Linked DNA regions of Candidatus Finniella inopinata. The protein of the gene in region 1 binds, or shares a complex with, the protein of each later gene. Links are inferred from orthologs where the notes say so. Each region holds a gene or a part of one and is shown on either strand. Other genes may lie near its edges. The genes, in order: accC and accD.

Region 1 (9,301 bases):
TGAGAAACGCGCACCAGACTTTAGAAGCATATGTTCTAATTCTTCACAACTTCCAATTTTACCTCCCCAGTTTGTGAATAAATGAGAATATATAATTTTTAAAGATTCAAGATTATAATCAACGCAACAGGTTACAGCACACATGGCGCCTTTGTATCCCATGTCACGAATTTTTTGTGCAGCCTTAATACCCCCATAGATGTCGACTCTGCAACTTTCATAGGTATTGGGTATTTCTATATCCATCACGATAAGGTCGTAGGGCACCTGGAGCTCTGACAGACAACAAAATAAAGAGGTTGAGATGGATTTCTTATAAAAATCAACGGCATCTTTTCCATTTTTTACCGAATCAAGTGTTATTTGGTAATCTTCTTGGTCATTTAAAGTTTGGACAAATTTTTCGCCCATTCTCCCCATGCCTAACATATCTTCTACCAATAAAATTCTAAATTCTTTTTTGCTGGGCGAGGAAGTATGTGACACAAGATAATCACTCGCATTAGAAATCGAACAAAATAGATAAAAAAATATAAAAAACATACCATTCACAATAAAAAAATTTCTTATATGTATAAAAACTAGTTTTTTTTGTTCAAAAATCAAGCTGTTATGTATAAGTTAAAAACTGGATCTTAATTCATTCAGGGCGCTTCGCTCGACCTAATGTCTCGGATCCATCTGAACCCATTTTTGTTTTTCCAGTATTGGGTAACCTAGCCTTGCTATTAAGAAATGTCTTCTGGATATAAAATAACCTGGTAACTTAACGTCCCTCTTGTTTATTAAAATATTCATCGCTAATGGTGGAGAGGAAATTCGTATTGGCGCATGGTAGAGCCGTCTTCTTGGTTTTCGGCTAAAACACATTCCGCCGCCTGAAGGGGCAGGACTTATAAGAACGGCATCCCTGGCACTTCTTGGCGAATGAATTGGCGGGTTGGATTTCTTGATTTCGGCACTTAATGTTGTTGGGATGGCAGCTTGGTGGAGTGAAAGAGGATTATGAGGTTCAATTTGCTCAGATGCATCTCTCCCGCTGCTTAATGTATCATGCGAAAACTGATCAGTTTTTTTTAAGACAACATCTTTGCAACCGCTTTCTAACTGCATTGGAGTATTGAGTTCAACAAAAACGGTGCTTATGGCGTATTGCCCCTGAGCTAATCTTTCATCCATAGGAGGCCTAAGATCCCCTGGCCTCGGAGTTAAAGGTCTTCCTGGCTTACAGACCACTTCTTGATTGATAACGACTGGCCTCATAACCCTTGGACTAACGATTGGCGTATCGATTGGGGTTTCGTGTGGGATGGAACTGAGACGCTGCCCTGAAGTGCAAAGCATATGTTTCAATTCTTCACAGCTTCTAATCTTGCCTCCCCAGGTTGTGAATAATTCAGGGCATTCAACTTTTAGATTGAAAAGATCTTGGTCAAAATAACATGTTACAGCACACATGGCGCCTTTGTATCCCAGTTTACGAATTTTTCTTGCAGTTTTAAAACCTCCATAAGGGTTCACTGCAAGACTTTCGTGGGTATTGGGTATTTCTATATCCATCACGATAAGGTCGTAGGGCACCTGGGGTTCTGACAGACAACAAAAGAAAGAGGTTGAGATGGATTTCTTATAAGAATCAACGGCATCTTTTCCGTTTTTTACCCAATCAAGAGTTATTTTATAATCTTCTTGGTCATTTAAAGTTTGGACAAATTTTTTGCCCATTCCCCCCATGCCTAAGATATCTTCGACCAATAAAATTCTAAATTCTTTTTTGCTGGGCGGCGATGTATATGGAACAACATAATCACTCGCATTAGAAACCGAATAAAAAAAATAAAAAAATAAAAAAAACATCTTAAACACAATAAAAAGTATCTTTTAAATAAAAAATAGTTTTTTTTGTTCAAAAATCAAGAACATAGAACAGTTTATTTATATACACCAATAGCCTTTCAATTCAACGGTAGGACTGCTGCATGACCGTTGTCACTAAACGGAGTGAAAGTAGATGGAATCTGCTTAGAACTCTGCGCAACTTTTTCTTGGTTAGAAGTTTCTTCTAATTCTGCTTCAAGCATAAACGCGTTATAGGCTTTCATCCTTTCTTTTAAACTCATTCTTCTTGCCTCTAAAAAGCTTGGTGATTTAATTCTTTGGGTTTTTATATTGTCCGATGAAGTACTTGGCGTTCCCGATTTTATTACAATTCGAATTGGGGAATGTTTGTGGCGAATTCTTGTTTTTTGAGAACGTATAATCCCCCTAGTTTCAGGAATTATGATAATGGCCTGCCTAGCGAATCTTTTCGAAGATTTGAAAATTGAGGGTGATATTGCCCGTGATGTTGATTTTAAGTTTTTTGTCACTTCAAGTTGATAGGCAGTCGGTTGTTTAGGAGAAAGGACCCGTCTTACGATGCATTCTGAACCCTGATCAACGGCAGTTGGCATAACCCCATTTTTTACAGACTTATCAAGCTTTGCGAAAACGTCTTTTATGGGAGGACTTCTTAGAGACAAAGAAGAGTTTGCCAGAACGATACCAGAACTCCTTGATGACCCTCGACGTATACTTCGTTCTTTAACAAGGGGGGAAATATCCTGCGCCCTAGGGGTGGGGGGTCTTTTGGAGACGGAGCCTAATTCTGGCTTGGTGAGCACACTACTGAGTTTCAGTGGGGGGGGACGTTGCCCTGAGTGTTGAATCATGTACTCCAACTCATCAGCACTGCTTATCCTACCTCCCCAACTTGCAAACAAAGAGCCCTGTGTGGCCATTAGGAGGTTTGAATCTGCTCCATCATTGATTACTGCGCATACGTACCCTTTATACCCAAGTTTACAAAACGTTGTTACTGTCGAATTCCCCTGTTCAAAGCTGTTCTGAATATTATGGGAGTCCTTAGATATTTGTAGTCCCATGAAAATAAAACTAAAAGGCACTGCCCCTGCTGAACAACAAAAAAAAGGCTTATAAATACTTTTTTTGTACTTATCAATTCCTTCTTGAGAATCACTGGCCCAATCAAGGATTAAACGATAGTTCTTTTTATTTAATGTTTCGACGTATTCACTGATTGGTTTCGCATCTTGGAAGTTGGATTCAATCAACAGAATTCTGGACTGATCTTGCTTATACGGCACAACTTCGCTTGCTAAAGCAAAACACCGAATAGACAAAAAAAGGAATAAATAGAAAAGAACAAAAAACATTTTCTGATACACTAAAAATATTCTATACAGATTAACTGTAAACCTATTTCACAAACACCACAACCTTATAATGAATTTTTTTCACATGTATAGTTTTCATTCCCTATAAATTTAGAAAAACAAATCTGAAAATTAGAGCCGATCACTTCATAGATTTCGAAGCGAAATCGACATAACACCAAGATTGCTTCTTAGCGCGTGAGTTGCTATACCCAATTCAGATCATTTTGCAGGATTTTTATGGCAGAGATTTTACCCAGAAACAAGTTGAGAAATACAGGCATAGCCAGCTATGGAAGGATTTTGAAACGCCGTTTATGGGTAAAAGACCCAACAGAAAAACCTGGGAAATGGTTTGAAATGGGTATATACCTTAAGCACATTTAAGCATTCGTTATAACAATAGGTAAACAGGATATTTCATGACAGCAACATTCAAGTTTGATGGTGAAGCCGTACGCAAATTGGCGGAAATATTGACGGAAACCGGACTTACTGAAATTGAATATGAGGCTGGAGGAAACAGGATTTACGTCTCACGACAACAGATGACGACAGCCGCTGTGAATCACTCCGTCCCTTCTGCGCATCCCGTGTCTGTTGATGCAGCACCTGCGGCACCCGCTGCGGTTGACCCTTCCCAACATCCTGGGACGGTTCGATCCCCCATGGTTGGCACCGCGTACCTGTCACCAGAGCCCAGCGCCCCACCTTTTGTTAAAGTTGGCGATACCGTCTCTTTAGGCCAAACTCTGCTAATTGTTGAGGCCATGAAGGTCATGAACCCCATCAAAGCCCCTACCTCTGGTAAAATAACACACCTATTTGTAAAAGACGCCAGCCCCGTAGAGTACGACGAGCCCCTTTTAGTGATCGAATAGTCTTCGCAATTCAAAAAAAGAGTTAATACTTTGACGCATAAACTGTTTAAAAAAGTTCTGATCGCCAATCGTGGCGAAATAGCCCTGCGCATCCTGCGCGCTTGCCAAGAATTAAAGATTTCAACGGTGGCGGTTCATTCAACGGCCGATGCAGATACGATGCATGTCCGTTTGGCCGATGAAAGCGTTTGTATTGGCCCCGCACCGTCCCGTCAAAGTTATTTAAATATCCCAGCCATCCTCAGTGCGGCCGAGGTCACAGGTGCTGATGCGATTCACCCCGGTGTGGGATTTTTATCGGAAAACGCGACCTTCGCCACCATGATCGAAGAACACGGTATGACGTTTATTGGCCCATTTCCCGAACATATCAGCAGCATGGGCGATAAAATTACAGCCAAGAAAACCATGATCGATCTGGGTATTCCTGTGGTTCCGGGATCGGACGGATCTGTCGATACCGAAGAACAGGCCATAGAGATGGCAACAAAAATCGGTTTCCCGGTCTTGATCAAAGCCACATCTGGTGGTGGTGGCAAGGGCATGAAAGTTGCTAAAACGGCCGACGAAGTTGTCAACGCCTTTCAATTGGCTAGAAGCGAAGCCAAGGCCAACTTTGGCGATGACCAGGTTTACATGGAACGGTATTTGCAAAAACCCCGCCATATTGAAGTTCAGATTTTGGCTGACTCCTATGGAAATGTGGTGCATCTGGGCGAACGGGATTGTTCCTTGCAACGGCGCCACCAAAAGGTATGGGAAGAAGCCCCTTCCCCAGGCCTTACAACCGCCCAAAGAACCCACTTAGGTGAAATTGTAACCAAGGCCGTTGGCAAGATGGGCTATCGCGGCGCTGGGACCCTTGAATTTTTATTTGAAAATGGTGAATTTTTCTTTATGGAAATGAACACCCGCATTCAAGTTGAGCACCCCATTACTGAAATGGTAACGGGTATTGATTTGGTGAAAGAACAGATCAGAGTCGCCGCTGGCTTCCCTTTGTCTTTTACCCAAAAGGACATAACTTTTAACGGCTGGGCGATTGAATGCCGCGTCAATGCCGAGGACGCTCAGAGCTTTATCCCCTCACCAGGAAAGGTGAACAGCTACCATGCGCCCGGTGGATTTGGCATTCGCGTTGACAGCCACCTGTATCAGGGATACACAGTGCCTCCACATTACGACAGCATGGTCGCCAAGTTAATTGCCCATGGCAAGACGCGCGAGGAATGCCTGAGCCGTCTGGAACGCGCATTAGGCGAGTATGTGATTGATGGCATCAAGACCACGTTGCCCTTGCACCTTAAATTGGTGGGTTCTTCTGATATTAAGGATGGTCAGTACGATATTCATTGGCTAGAGAAGAATCTTGAGACAACGCTAAAATAAGCTCACGAGAAGACCTCAAAATTTACTATTTGTTAATCTTTTAACCCTACTTACTTCCCAAACGCCTTTGTTTGGGGAATTTGTATGGTTTTGCGCCTTTTCGTTGAGTTATTGATCTTATTTGCCATAGCATTTTCCCTTAAAGCGGCAGATTCCAATCCAAAGGATTCACCTTTCAGTTATTTTAAAGATAAGCCCTGGGTCGATTTAAGGCCCAGCCAGGAATATTTTGGTGTTGCTCCCTTTGAAACGGCGCCTGCAGCCCCTGATATTAATTCGCTGCGCATAACCATTGATGCTTACCATTCAGTTAAAAAGATAGACAAAAAATTATTACCGGTCCGTTTAAATCATCTAAAAACAATCCAAGAAAATGTCGAAAAACTTTTAGAAACGCATCCCAAAAGTAGGGAGGGCCTTATCCAGGAAAATTCCCCCTGGCGATGGAACGAACTGAAAAAGCACGTCGATAACCGCCATTTGTATTTAAGCCAACTTTATAAATTGGAATCAAAAACCCCGTCAGAAATCTTTAAAAGTCGTCTACTGCCCTCTTTTTGGGGCAATAATAATGTGGCCCGTGGTCTAATTGCCGCTGCCATCGGTTGCGAAGATATAGATCCCTGTCATCGACAAATTGGCCCCTTATACTACCAATGGTACCGGGGGCTAACACCAACGGACCCCAGTTATTTCATGTGGCTGGAGGGGCAAGAAACACAAACAATGAAGCTTCGGAATTTACATGACTTAGAGACCATTCATTCAAGCACACAAACGATATATCAGGAGGGTGGATTGGTATTAAATTCGAAAAACAACCCTCTTGAGGGCAATTACTTATATGTTCTGGATCTTACTAAAAATTTTCATGTGTACCCAACAGACCTGGCAGTAGCCCGAAAAACAACTCAAGAACAAAAAACCAACAACGAACTTGATTTTTGGCGAACCATATCGCTGTCAAAGCACAATCAATTTTTGAATGGTGAAGCTGTCATCTGTGCAGGTGAATGCACACTTGCAAAAGGAAAAATTCTTGAAATTGACAACAACAGCGGTCATTACCGTCCGTCGCCTTACAATTTAAAACAATCTGTCGAGATACTGCACCAGCATCATGTGATAAGCCCTGCTGGTAAAGTCACCATCAAAAATGGTTTGGAAATTATTAAAATGAATGTCAGTGATTTTTTAAACTTTAAGCCAATCATACGAACGGCTTATACGTCTGAAGCGCTTAACCAAATGTCAGCTGACACTTTAAAAAAGAACCTGGAAATAACCCGAAGACACCAAGCTGCTCGTATTCTACAAAAAGCTTGGAAACAAAAAACCCGTTGCTCATAAAAACAACGGGTTCCACAAAAAGTATGATACTTAACGGTTAGTTAATAACGGTTATAGCAACACGGTTCTGTGCATGAGCTTCTTCTGTATCGCCCATAACTTCTAACTTCTCTTTACCATAAGACATTGTCTTCAGACGGTTTGTATCAACACCTAAACCAACCAAGGCTTTTTTAGCGGCATCCGCACGACGCGCACCCAATGCCATGTTGTATTGTGATGTTCCACGTGCGTCGGTCTTACCCTCTACAGTGGCTGATGTTGTGCCATAAGTCTTCAACCAAGCTGCTTGAGCTTCTAGAACTTTTTTCGCATCAGCAGATACAGCTGACTTGTCATAAGCGAAGAAAACCCGGTCTTTGATGTTGTTTTTGAAATCACCGGCTGTGCCTGGCGCAGCTGCTGTTCCAACGTTTACATTTTGTGAATCAGTTGCAGTTTCGCAAGCTGTCAAAAGCAATGCGGCTGCTAATACGGGGAATAATATCTTTTTCATTTAAAAATCCTATTAATTAAAACAAATTTGCTGTTAACAGCATAACCATATTAACGGTAACAAACAAAGGGAATTTAGGAAAGAACGTAAAAAAGGTTTTGGCAAAAGGATTATTTGAAGCTGTAGGGAAAAAGCCACACATTACTTTTGATCATAACTGTTGGCGATTAAACACGTGCTGTTGCTTTATCTTACTTTGTAACAGCAAAATACCGTACAACAAAGCTTCCGCTGTGGGTGGACACCCTGGCACATAAATATCAACGGGCACAATCTGGTCACACCCTCTGACAACAGAATATGAATAATGGTAGTACCCCCCTCCATTGGCACAACTGCCCATGGAAATCACCCAACGAGGCTCTGGCATTTGATCATAAACTTTCCTAAGCGCCGGGGCCATTTTATTGGTCAAGGTTCCAGCCACAATCATCACATCAGACTGGCGGGGACTGGGGCGGAATACCACCCCAAAACGGTCTAAATCATATCGGCTGGCGGCAGTATGCATCATCTCGACGGCACAACAGGCCAAACCAAATGTCATAGGCCATAAAGAACCACTTTGTGCCCACGCAGCCAACTTATCCATTTGGGTCAGCAAAAAACCCTTTTCGTCAATTTCTTGCCTAATTGTTTGAAAAAGTGCGCCTTCATTTTGAAGCTCGGCTGACAGATAAGGTTTTAGATCTTCTAAAGACGATTTCAATCCCATTCTAACGCTCCCTTACAATATTCATATACAAAACCCAACGTCAGGACGCCAAGGAATAAGACCATCGACCAAAATCCAAACAGTCCCAACTTTCTAAGACAAATGGCCCACGGGAATAAAAAAGCAATTTCCAGGTCAAATATGATAAATAGAATCGCTACCAGATAAAACTGCACATTAAAACGCCCCCGGGCATTTTGGCTGGGCTGGTCAAAGGTTTCGAAACCGCATTCATACGAAGAAGACTTTTGAGCATAGGCGTTTCTTTTGCTGCGCCAGGTGGAAACAGCCATCATCACCAGGGATAGAGCGAACCCCAGCCCTAAAAACAGCAAAATCGGAAGATAATCGGCGAAATCAATCATATACCCAATTTCTGGCTTTTAAAGTAGGTTGTCAAGAGCAGAATCATCTCATCATAGAGGGTGACTTTATCAGACACGCCATTATAATTTAGATTATAATTTTATTAAAATAAAAAGAATATACCCCAGGAGGTGCGACATACCCATCCATGGCGATTGCACTGACATCTCCTCAGCCTAGTTTTTAAAATTACGGTTTCTGCTATTTCCCAAACTTTTGTAGATTGATTTGATTTTGTAGGTTTTGAGAGATCTACTTCCTGTTTTTTTTATTTTTAGACACTATCCTCCCCTTTAAAAGACTTACCGTTTATATCAGTCAATCCGCTCAAACGCGCTTTAAATTGTGGTCAGCGGTTAGAATTTTCAATAAGTATTTGTTGTCCCAGCCTGCTACCTTCCGTCGACAGCTCACCCCTCGTTTATTCGTTTTTTCTTGCTTGAGTAGATTCAAAGCAATACGTCTCATGACAGCCAAATTCTTGGCCGCGTGGCCAACATGCACCTGGTTATGGTCTTCCCTAAAACCTACATCCAAAGACCAGTGCAGGTTAATTTCTATGTTCCAGTGTTTTCTGACAGCAACCATAAACTGATCAATATTTTCATAGGCTAAACTTGTTAGAAAGTAGCGGGTACTACGCTCAACCTGATTATTAGTTGTGCGTGTTGTTTCAAGCATGCCAACACCCTTTAACCCAGGCCAACGAAGTTGAAATACTGCCGGATCGCGTGCTGATACTAATGTATAGCGACGTGTTTCTATGCGACCATGATCATGGATCTTCTCTACTTTCCGTCGATTAAGCATCTTCTTGTACTGACGTGATTCTCCTATATGGAAAATTGCCTTGACCATTTCATGAAGCTTCGGTTGATTATCTTTTAGA
Region 2 (9,158 bases), on another replicon or contig:
AATAAGCACAATGATTCAAACTTGCGCATGCAACGGGCTCTTTTAAATCAGCCGTTTCGCTTAAGGATTTTGTTAACAGTGCAAGATCGACTTTTTCCAAATTAGTGGCAAACGCGCTTATGTTCGGAAAAATAAAACAATTAAATAGTATCAAACCACGCTTTATGACGCCGCTCATCTTCAAGGCCTCTTTTAAGTATCTCAATCCCGTCTTGCCACATATCAGGATAATTTTGCATGCGTTCATAAGCCTTATTCGTGTCTTCCTCATTGCTGCGCATAGCGCTTAAAATGGTATTGTCGCCCACTAAGTTTGCTAAAACTACTTTTCCTTTCGTGAGCCATTGTTTTGCGAGGCTTGGTCCCGTAGGGGCATCTTCACTATGTTTTTTCAAGAGGATACTTAATTCAGTGATATGGCGTTGATGGTCTGCTTTGAAGCTTTCAAGTTTTTCAATGTAAGTTGTATTGTCCAGGCGATTAATGGCGGCTTGGTACGCTTCCACCGCATCGTAATCCAACTCAATTAATTCTTTTAAAGCTTTGACAAAGTCACTTTGTGTTCCAACGAATGTTGCCATGATTAAACCTCCCTTTAAAGTGTTCAATTCTATTTAGCCTACTAAAGGGCCAAAGTATTGTTGAAAAATTATTAAAATTCTCCTTAACAAGGATTGCTTTTTTTATTCCTAATTCTGTTTGTATTGTTGGTTTAAAATTTCCCAGACCGTATCGACGGTCAGGTCGTTCATGTAACAATCTTGCGATTGGTGAGAGAAATTTGGCATTGCTTTTAATTGATCATAGGTTTTGAGAATGCGAATCACCGTATTTACTTTTACGCCAGTTTCGGCAAAATGCCCGTCGTACGGCCCATAATTTTCCTCGCGCGAGGGGCCAAACAACCCAATCGTTGGTGTCCCGACAGCGGCAGCCATATGCATCAAGCCAGAATCATTGCCCAAAAACAGTTGGCATTGCTGTAAACAGGCACCAATTTGCCCCAGGTCATAATGGCGATCCATTAAATTGATCAGTTTTGCTGGCGGCACATTTTCAACCAACGTTTGAACCATCGGACGTTCATGAGGGGCTGCGATCAGAACAATTTTGGCGTTGGGGTGGGTTTCGCAAAACTTACCTGCAATGGTTGTAAATCGTTCAATCGCCCATTGTTTCCCAACCCAGTTGGCCGCTGGCGCCATAGCCAGGTAAAAGGTTCCTTCGGGCAACAGGTTTTTGGCAACCTCCAAACGGTTATGTTTAAACCAAATAGTGGGTGACGTCACAGGAATCCCCACCATGGATGCTATCTGTTCAACCTTGTGCCTTTGGTCATTGGGCTTTTGGCGCCAAACAGATCGCCGACCACATCGAAGCGCATAGCTAATGACGGATCCGCGCAGATCGATCACCCAATCCCAATGCTGGCCTTTGACTTGTTTCCATAAATTAAACCAGTGCCGGCTGTGCTTTTGTTTGGCAAAAATGATCAGGTTATCCAACAAAGGGTAATCGGTAAATAATGGGGCCGGTAAAGGATCCGAGGCGATGGTTACCTGGGCGCTTGGGGTGGCGTTTTGAATATGGTTTAAAACCCCTGTTGTTAAAACAGCATCCCCGATACGGCTGCAGGTGATAAATAAGATTTTTTTCATATTGCGTCTCCCATTTCGTCTTGCGTGGGTTACAAGGCGACTTTAAGATTCACCATAGATAAGTCTTGCCTTCACAGCCACAAAATTAGGCACATTACTGTCTAAAATTAAGTCGATCATCGCAACTTTTTTGAAAACTTTTACAACCATTTTCAGGGAAAATGGGGCGTAATCAATGACCTGTTTGGCAAAAAATCGCCGGATGCGCTCAAGCTTGGGTTTCAACGTCCCCTCGGTTTTTAAAGGCTTTGTAAGAACATGATGCCCTACATTGCGTTGGTCAATAAGAACCTAAATTATGAAATTGTAAGTTTCACTGCTGTTTTTATGCCAGTTGAAGGTTTGTGTTAGGGTGCTGATGAAGGATTTAAAATTCATTTCTCTTGCAATTTTTAGAATTATTTCTCGAAAAATAAACCTAAATCCTTCACTTGAACAGCCCTACCTCATTTGGTGCGGGGCAGTGTGAAAAATGACATATCAAAAGAAAGAACTTAAAAATGTCAAAATTCAAACCTTATATAAAATTAATCTTAGGATCCTCCTGACGTTTTATGCAGGAACAGCCCAAGCATCTTCAGCTGCATCTTCATCTCCAGGCGTGCTGAATGTTAGTGAGGAAGCTATATATAAAAAGTTTTTAACGGGGAAATTGATTTATCGCCCGACGCCGGGGAATGATGATGGGATGAAAGTGTTTTCGATAGCTGATTTATCGTATCCATTAGGAGGGACATTTGATTTGTCTAAGTTCGGAGACACATGGCAACATTTGAATATAGCGACAGGGTATCGCACAGGTAAGAGCGAGAAGAACCGCAGCAAGGTCGAGATGTGGATAGCACCTAGGTTTTTGATTGACCAGACGCGATGTTCATCAACGGATCCTTTTATAGGAATTATGGGGAACTGGTCCACGGATATTGGTCTTTTTTGGACTTGGGGTGGCTGGCCTGTTCATTATGATACTATGGATTCTTTGACTAATAAAACTTTTGACCAATTGGGACATAAGAACTTATTTGAACATTGGCTAGATGCGGCCGGGTACAAAAGTGAGGCGGAGCTGGAAGGTTGTCTGTGCTGGATCAGCTGGAAGGCTGCGGCCGCTCTTAAATGTTTCACTTTTAAATTTGAATAAGGCCAAAAATCGACAGTTTAACCGAGCAGGGGACGCTGCTGGTTGGCCGGTATCCAACATGAGGAAATTCCCCCCGGGTAGGAGCTTTTGAACAGACTCTTAAAACATCTTAACCGTCGGCAATCCAGTCTCAGCCAGCGGGCTCATTTGCCGACGTACAACCGCAGTTTCGCAAGTGTATCAGGTTTTTTTGAAGCTAAATTCAGAAGATTGGTGAGAGTTTCTTGAAAATAGGCATTATATAATAGCAATACTGATAAGTAGAATTACGGACAACTTTCACATCATCAATCCTACAAAATGCTTTTAATTGGGTGCAATATGAATTTAAATTCTTTCTTTAAAAAACCAGCCCTACTAACAGACAGCCACAACCATAACAGAAAGGTTGGCTGGTTAGATTTATTCCTTGATTTATATTTTGTAGTGGTTATTTCTAAACTTGCCCACCATATTATGGAACACCCTAATTTGAAGGGTCTAGCTGAATTTATTCTCTTGTTCGTTTGTCCTGTATGGATATGGATGCTAGACACTTTTTACAAAGAACGGTTTGAAACGGATAACAATTACACCCGTTTTAATAATTTTTTGCTTATGTTTATAATTTCAGGCTTTGCTATTTTCTCGCACCATGCATTCGGAAAATATGCCAATTGTTACATTATAACCTATATTGCAGCCCATTTATTATTGGATATTCGGTGGTTGCAAACTTACAGGCATGTCGATGTTTTCTCGCCTATTGCCAAGAAGTATTTGGCAGGCTCGTTTTTCAGTTTATCTTTTCTTATGGCAGCTATTTATATAGAAGGAAGCACAAAATATATATTTTGGACAATTGCCCTTGTTTTTGATCATTTGATCCCTTTATTTACAGTTAAAGAACATAAAAAGCTTCCTGCATACAGCAAGCATCGTTTACCTGAAAGATTTGGTCTTTTTTTAATGATTATTTTGGGCGAGTTAGTAGCCACTGTGGTTAATGAATTATCGCAAACCCATGAATTAAGACGTTCTCAATTTGCTAACGGTTTTTTAGTTTTATTAATAGGTTTTGCTTTTTGGTGGCTTTATTTTGATTTGATTGCTGGGAAAGGCCCTAAGAAGAAAGTATATGTCACCTTTATATGGAGCTATCTTCACATACCTCTATTCATAGCCTTAACGGCTGGCGCTGTTTTTCTAAGTTACTTTGTGGCTTTTGAGCCCGCTATTCCTGCGAAAGAATTTATCGTACTTTCAGCATTGACTTTAGGATGTAGCCTGTTATTGAAAGGGATGATTGCTTATTCGACTGATCAAGATCTTAAATACAGCAAAGCATTTCATCAAATTGTCCTTGGCGCAACTGTTATAGGTTTAGGAATTATCTTTAAAAACTATAGACAAGAAATTTTTCTTTTAAGCGCTAATATATGTTTATACGTGTTCATACTGACCCATATAAAAGAGGCTTGGTCGGGCTCCCCTGTAGAAGATTAGAATGATCCCAAAGTATGAAAATTAGGTTTTTAGAGAGGCCTTATATATCATACCCCATTCAGATCATTTCCCGGGTTTTTCTGTTTGATCATTAGCCCATAAACTTCGGTTCAAAATCCTTACATAGCTGGCTATGCGTGGATTTTTCAACTTGTTTCTGGGTGAAATCTCTGCCATAAAATTCCCGCAAAATGATCTGAATGGGGTATAGTACAGTCCCTACAGTAATTAAATCAGGATCTAACGATGAATTGGCTCACCAACTTTGTTCGCCCTAAAATCCAGGCTTTTATTGGCCTTAAGAATGATATACCCGATAATTTGTGGACAAAATGCCCCAAATGCGAACATATGTTGTTCCAAAAAGATTTGGAAAAGAACCTTTTGGTTTGCCATCATTGCCAACACCATTTGCGGTTGACATTGGCGCAACGCCTGGAATTTCTTTTTGACGATGGTAAATATACAGAAACCCAAGTGCCGGGCGTAAAACATGATCCGCTGAAATTTCGCGACACCAAGAAATACAGCGATCGTTTAAAAGAATATCGTCACAAAACCCAACGGGATGATTCTGTTTCGGTGGCCTATGGACTGATAGGTGGCCAGCCTGCTGTGGTGGCCTGTTTTAATTTCTCGTTTATGGGTGGGTCCATGGGAATGGCGGCAGGGCAGGCCCTTGTTACAGCGTCTGACTTAGCCATCAAAACGGGCGTTCCCTTGATTGCCGTGACAGCATCGGGCGGTGCCAGAATGCAAGAAGGTATCTTATCGCTAATGCAAATGCCACGGACGGTTATCGCCGTTGAAAGGGTGAAAGAGGCGGGCTTGCCCTATATTACCCTTCTAACAGATCCTACTACTGGTGGCGTCAGTGCCTCGTTTGCCATGTTGGGGGATGTTGCCTTGGCTGAACCGGGCGCTATTATTGGGTTTGCAGGAGCCAGGGTGATTGAAGAGACCATCAGGCAGAAATTACCCGATGGTTTTCAAAAGGCCGAATACCTTTTGGCTCACGGTATGGTTGACCAAGTGGTTCATCGTCATGAATTGAAAAAAACCCTCAGTCAGCTTTTAAAAATGTTGTCGGTGGCCAATGAAATGCCGTTGAAAAGGTTTGCCACTTCGTGATTGTTGGAATTGGCACTGATTTGATCGATTGCCGCCGCCTGGAAAAAGCCATAGGGCGCCATGGGCAACGGTTTTTGGACAGAGTGTTCACCCCCCAGGAACAAAGGCGTTGCTTAAATCGTCATCACGTATACCAAAGCTTTGGAAAGATCTATGCGGCGAAAGAGGCCGCTTTGAAAGCTATCGGCAATACAAAAGGAATTGATTGGCAACACATTGAAATTGACCATTTTCCAACAGGTAAGCCCCGTGTTGTTTTAACTCACCAAGCGTTAGCCAATTATAGTGCTTTGATACCTGTTGATATGTGTGGCAAACTCGATCTATCCTTAACGGATGAGCCCCCATACGCCCAGGCGTTTGTGGTCATATCGGCAACCTTTTTAAGTTAGAGCGTTTTATATGGAAACTAGTAAAGAGAATAAACTTCTAGGAATGGACAAAGCTAATCTTAAGAAAGAAGTACGCGGTCTGTCTTGGGCTTTTCTGATTGCCATGATAATCCGAACTTTTATCTATCAGCCATTCAATATTCCGTCCGGATCGATGATACCCACCTTGTTGATCGGTGATTATTTGTTTGTGAACAAGTTTTGCTATGGGTATTCGCGTCATTCTCTGCCGTTTGGGGTGAAGTTGTTTTCGGGGCGCCTTATGCATAACGAACCGTTGCGCGGTGATGTGGTTGTGTTCTTTAACCCCAAGCACGATAACCTAGACTATATCAAACGTCTGGTTGGTTTGCCGGGTGACCGTATTCAGGCGATCAAAGGGGTTTTGCATATTAACGGTTCGGCTGTAAAACTAGAACAGATAGAGGATTACCATACCGTCAATGATAAAGGGCAACTTGAGGTTATCCCACAATACATCGAAACGCTGCCTAATGGTGTTAAGCACCCTATTCTAAAAAAGTTTCCTTTTGGACAAGGGCGCCTTGATAATACAGAAGAGTTTACCGTGCCAGAAGGGCACTATTTCATGATGGGTGATAACCGTGATAATTCACAAGACAGCCGTGTTCCAAATGCTGTAGGGTACGTCCCAGCTGAAAACATTATCGGCCGTGCCGAGGTGTTGTTTTTCTCAACCGAGGCTAAATGGTACGCACCTTTAGATTGGCCTTTTGGGTTGCGTTATAATCGTCTTGCTCAACTTATTCGATAATGGAAAGACTTCAAGATCTAGAAAAAAAAATAGGGCACGTTTTCAGAAATAAAAACTTGCTGGAGGCTGCCCTTACCCATTCTAGCATTCGCCCGGGTGGTAAAGATTTTGAACGACTGGAATTTCTGGGGGACCGTGTTTTAGAACTGGTCGTTGCCGAACAACTTTACCTCTATTTTACAAAAGAAAAAGAAGGTGACTTGGCCAAACGCCTTGCTGGTCTTGTTTGTCGAGAGGCTTGTGAAAAAGTTGGCCAGGAATTAGAGCTGTCAAATTTTATTATGCTGAATGGTGCTGAGTTGGGGCCTAGGTCCGCGATCTTAAGTGATGCGGTTGAGGCTTTGTTAGGGGCCATGTATCTGGATGGTGGTCTTACGCCCTGCAATCACTTCATCAAGCTTTATTGGACAGATTTACGCAACAAAACTCTCAGTCCGCCAAAGGACCCCAAAACAACCCTTCAGGAATGGGCGCAAACTCATGAAAAGGCCGTTCCTACTTACGAACTTATTGAGACGACGGGCCCTGATCATGCGCCAACTTTTCTCGTCCAAGTGCACGTTTTAAATCATGCCCCTGTTAAGGGAAACGGCACGTCTAAACGTCAGGCTGAACAAAATGCAGCATTGAATTTTATGGAAAATATACCCGTTCGACATGGAAAGAGTCTTTGATGAACTTTCGAAATCAAAGTCGAGTAGAAAAAGCTTAAGTTTTTCTCATAGGTCATTTATGGGAAATTGACTTATTGGTTGTGCGTAGACCTTTAGATAGAAGAGACAGAATTTGGGATTTTTTACAGGTTTGAATCGTCAACAAAAAGAAGCGGTTGGTCTTTTGCAGATTGGCACCTTCTTAGAGTATTTCGATCTTATGCTGTATGTGCATATGGCTGTTCTCCTCAATGAGCTCTTCTTTCCCGAAACCGATCCTCATACTGCTTCTTTAATTGCGGCCCTTGCCTTTTGTTCAACTTATGTTCTTCGGCCATTTGGTGCCTTACTGTTTGGCTGGATTGGTGACAATATTGGCCGTAAAACCACCGTTATTTTGACAACTATGATGATGTCAGTAAGTTGCCTTATTATGGCCAATTTACCCACGTATGCCCAGATTGGTATCACGGCCGCTTGGTTGGTTACAGCTTGTCGTATTATTCAAGGTCTATCATCCATGGGGGAAATTATTGGGGCTCAGATTTATGTATCTGAAGTGACAGTCCCACCCGGCCGTTATGTAGGCGTCGCTGCGCTTGGTCTTGCTTCTTCAATCGGGGGGATGGCCGCGCTTGGTCTTGCTTCATTGGTTACCCATTTTTCCATGAGTTGGCGTATAGGTTTTTGGGCAGGGGCTGGCATAGCTGTCATTGGGTCCTTAGCGCGTACCAGACTAAGAGAAACGCCCGAGTTTGTGGACATGAAACGAAAGAAACGATTGAATGTTGAAAGAAGTCACAAAAACGACTCGCAAAAAACGGTCATTATAGACAAATTCAATTTGGCAATAAGTAACACACAAATTCCTAAACAAAGATGTTTTGCATCCTTTTGTATCGAATGTGGTCAGCCTTTTATGTTCTATTTGACCTATATATACTTTAATCCGATTCTTAAATCTTTTGGATATTCATCTTCTGACATTATTTTTCATAATTTTTTTCTGTCAGTATTTACTGTTTTTTGTGGAGTATTAATGGTTTTTCTGTGTTTAAAGGTTTATCCATTAAAGATATTAAAGTTTAGAATGTATTGTTTTATACCTTTTGTGGTTGTTCTGCCTTTTTTAATTTTAAGAAGTATTGCGCCGTGGCAGATATTGTGTTTACAGATGATCATCATCATGTTTCCTGTAAAGCCATTTCCAGCTGATGCCATTTTCATGAAATCGTTTCCTGTACAGAAAAGATTCACCATTAATATCTTTATTAATGCTCTTTCACGGGCATGGATGCACTTAGTTGCTGCCTTTGGTCTTGTTTATCTAACGGAGTGGTTCGGCTACTACGGTATTTGGGTTATTGCGTTTCCTCTAATCGGTGCATTTTTTTGGGGTGTTCGTCATTTTGAAAAACTAGAGAGCTTGCACCCTGGGAATGATTCACAAAAACAAACGGTAAAATATGAACGCGTTGCTTAACAAGACATGTATGGAAAGTTTAAAGATTTATAGGAAGTCTGGAAATGCTTAAATTATTAAGAGTTCTTCATGTTTTGTTGGTGCTTGTGGCTCTTGTGTTGGTCCCCGTCGCAATTGCCCATGTTGTCTTGCCGCGGGAGTGGTGTCTTTTTTCCGGGTATTACTTGATTCTTTTGTATACGAGTGTTCTGTTGATTTTGGGGGGTATTTTTACCTTTCCAATCGTTATAGGCATTTTAAAGAAACGAGAAGACATGCTATCTGCTCTTCCCGCTGAACACGACAGGGCGGCTTGATGAAAGGTCGAAAAGAAAAGCTTAAGTTTTTCTGCTTCCTTTAAGAAGTCGCCTTCTTTCTGAACGGAATCAGGATCAACAAGGTTGCCAAAGATACTGCCCCAATAATTCCACTGGCCGTAAAGGTCATGGCCTCGCCATAAA

Evidence for each region.
Region 2: the proteins of accC (region 1) and accD are in contact, whole or in part, in a solved structure (PDB 8UXZ), measured with the Escherichia coli proteins. The link is inferred for Candidatus Finniella inopinata from one-to-one orthologs.

The regions. Positions count from the first base shown.
Region 1 is NZ_SCFB01000007.1:150,992-160,292, forward strand. Bases 3,321-6,311 are described here. They hold accC (acetyl-CoA carboxylase biotin carboxylase subunit), read left to right. Parts: upstream 3,321-4,138; coding sequence 4,139-5,485; downstream 5,486-6,311. Other genes in these bases: accB (acetyl-CoA carboxylase biotin carboxyl carrier protein), read left to right, coding at 3,638-4,096; EQU50_RS06570 (hypothetical protein), read left to right, coding at 5,570-6,311. Also shown: EQU50_RS06545 (response regulator), read right to left, coding at 1-486; EQU50_RS06550 (response regulator), read right to left, coding at 664-1,857; EQU50_RS06555 (hypothetical protein), read right to left, coding at 1,956-2,453; more of EQU50_RS06570, read left to right, coding at 6,312-6,835; EQU50_RS06575 (OmpA family protein), read right to left, coding at 6,873-7,331; EQU50_RS06580 (NuoB/complex I 20 kDa subunit family protein), read right to left, coding at 7,483-8,046; EQU50_RS06585 (NADH-quinone oxidoreductase subunit A), read right to left, coding at 8,037-8,411; EQU50_RS06590 (ISAs1 family transposase), read right to left, coding at 8,740-9,301. UniProt on the Escherichia coli protein: This protein is a component of the acetyl coenzyme A carboxylase complex; first, biotin carboxylase catalyzes the carboxylation of the carrier protein and then the transcarboxylase transfers the carboxyl group to form malonyl-CoA.
Region 2 is NZ_SCFB01000020.1:1,258-10,415, forward strand. The notes cover bases 3,625-6,472. They hold accD (acetyl-CoA carboxylase, carboxyltransferase subunit beta), read left to right. Parts: upstream 3,625-4,530; coding sequence 4,531-5,415; downstream 5,416-6,472. Other genes in these bases: EQU50_RS07685 (low temperature requirement protein A), read left to right, coding at 3,625-4,284; acpS (holo-ACP synthase), read left to right, coding at 5,412-5,807; lepB (signal peptidase I), read left to right, coding at 5,818-6,472. In the rest of the region: EQU50_RS07660 (hypothetical protein), read right to left, coding at 1-29; EQU50_RS07665 (DUF2383 domain-containing protein), read right to left, coding at 141-581; EQU50_RS07670 (glycosyltransferase family 9 protein), read right to left, coding at 690-1,658; EQU50_RS07675 (hypothetical protein), read right to left, coding at 1,701-1,883; EQU50_RS07680 (hypothetical protein), read left to right, coding at 2,131-2,799; more of EQU50_RS07685, read left to right, coding at 3,121-3,624; more of lepB, read left to right, coding at 6,473-6,582; rnc (ribonuclease III), read left to right, coding at 6,582-7,256; EQU50_RS07710 (MFS transporter), read left to right, coding at 7,369-8,718; EQU50_RS07715 (hypothetical protein), read left to right, coding at 8,763-9,014; EQU50_RS07720 (MFS transporter), read right to left, coding at 9,055-9,158.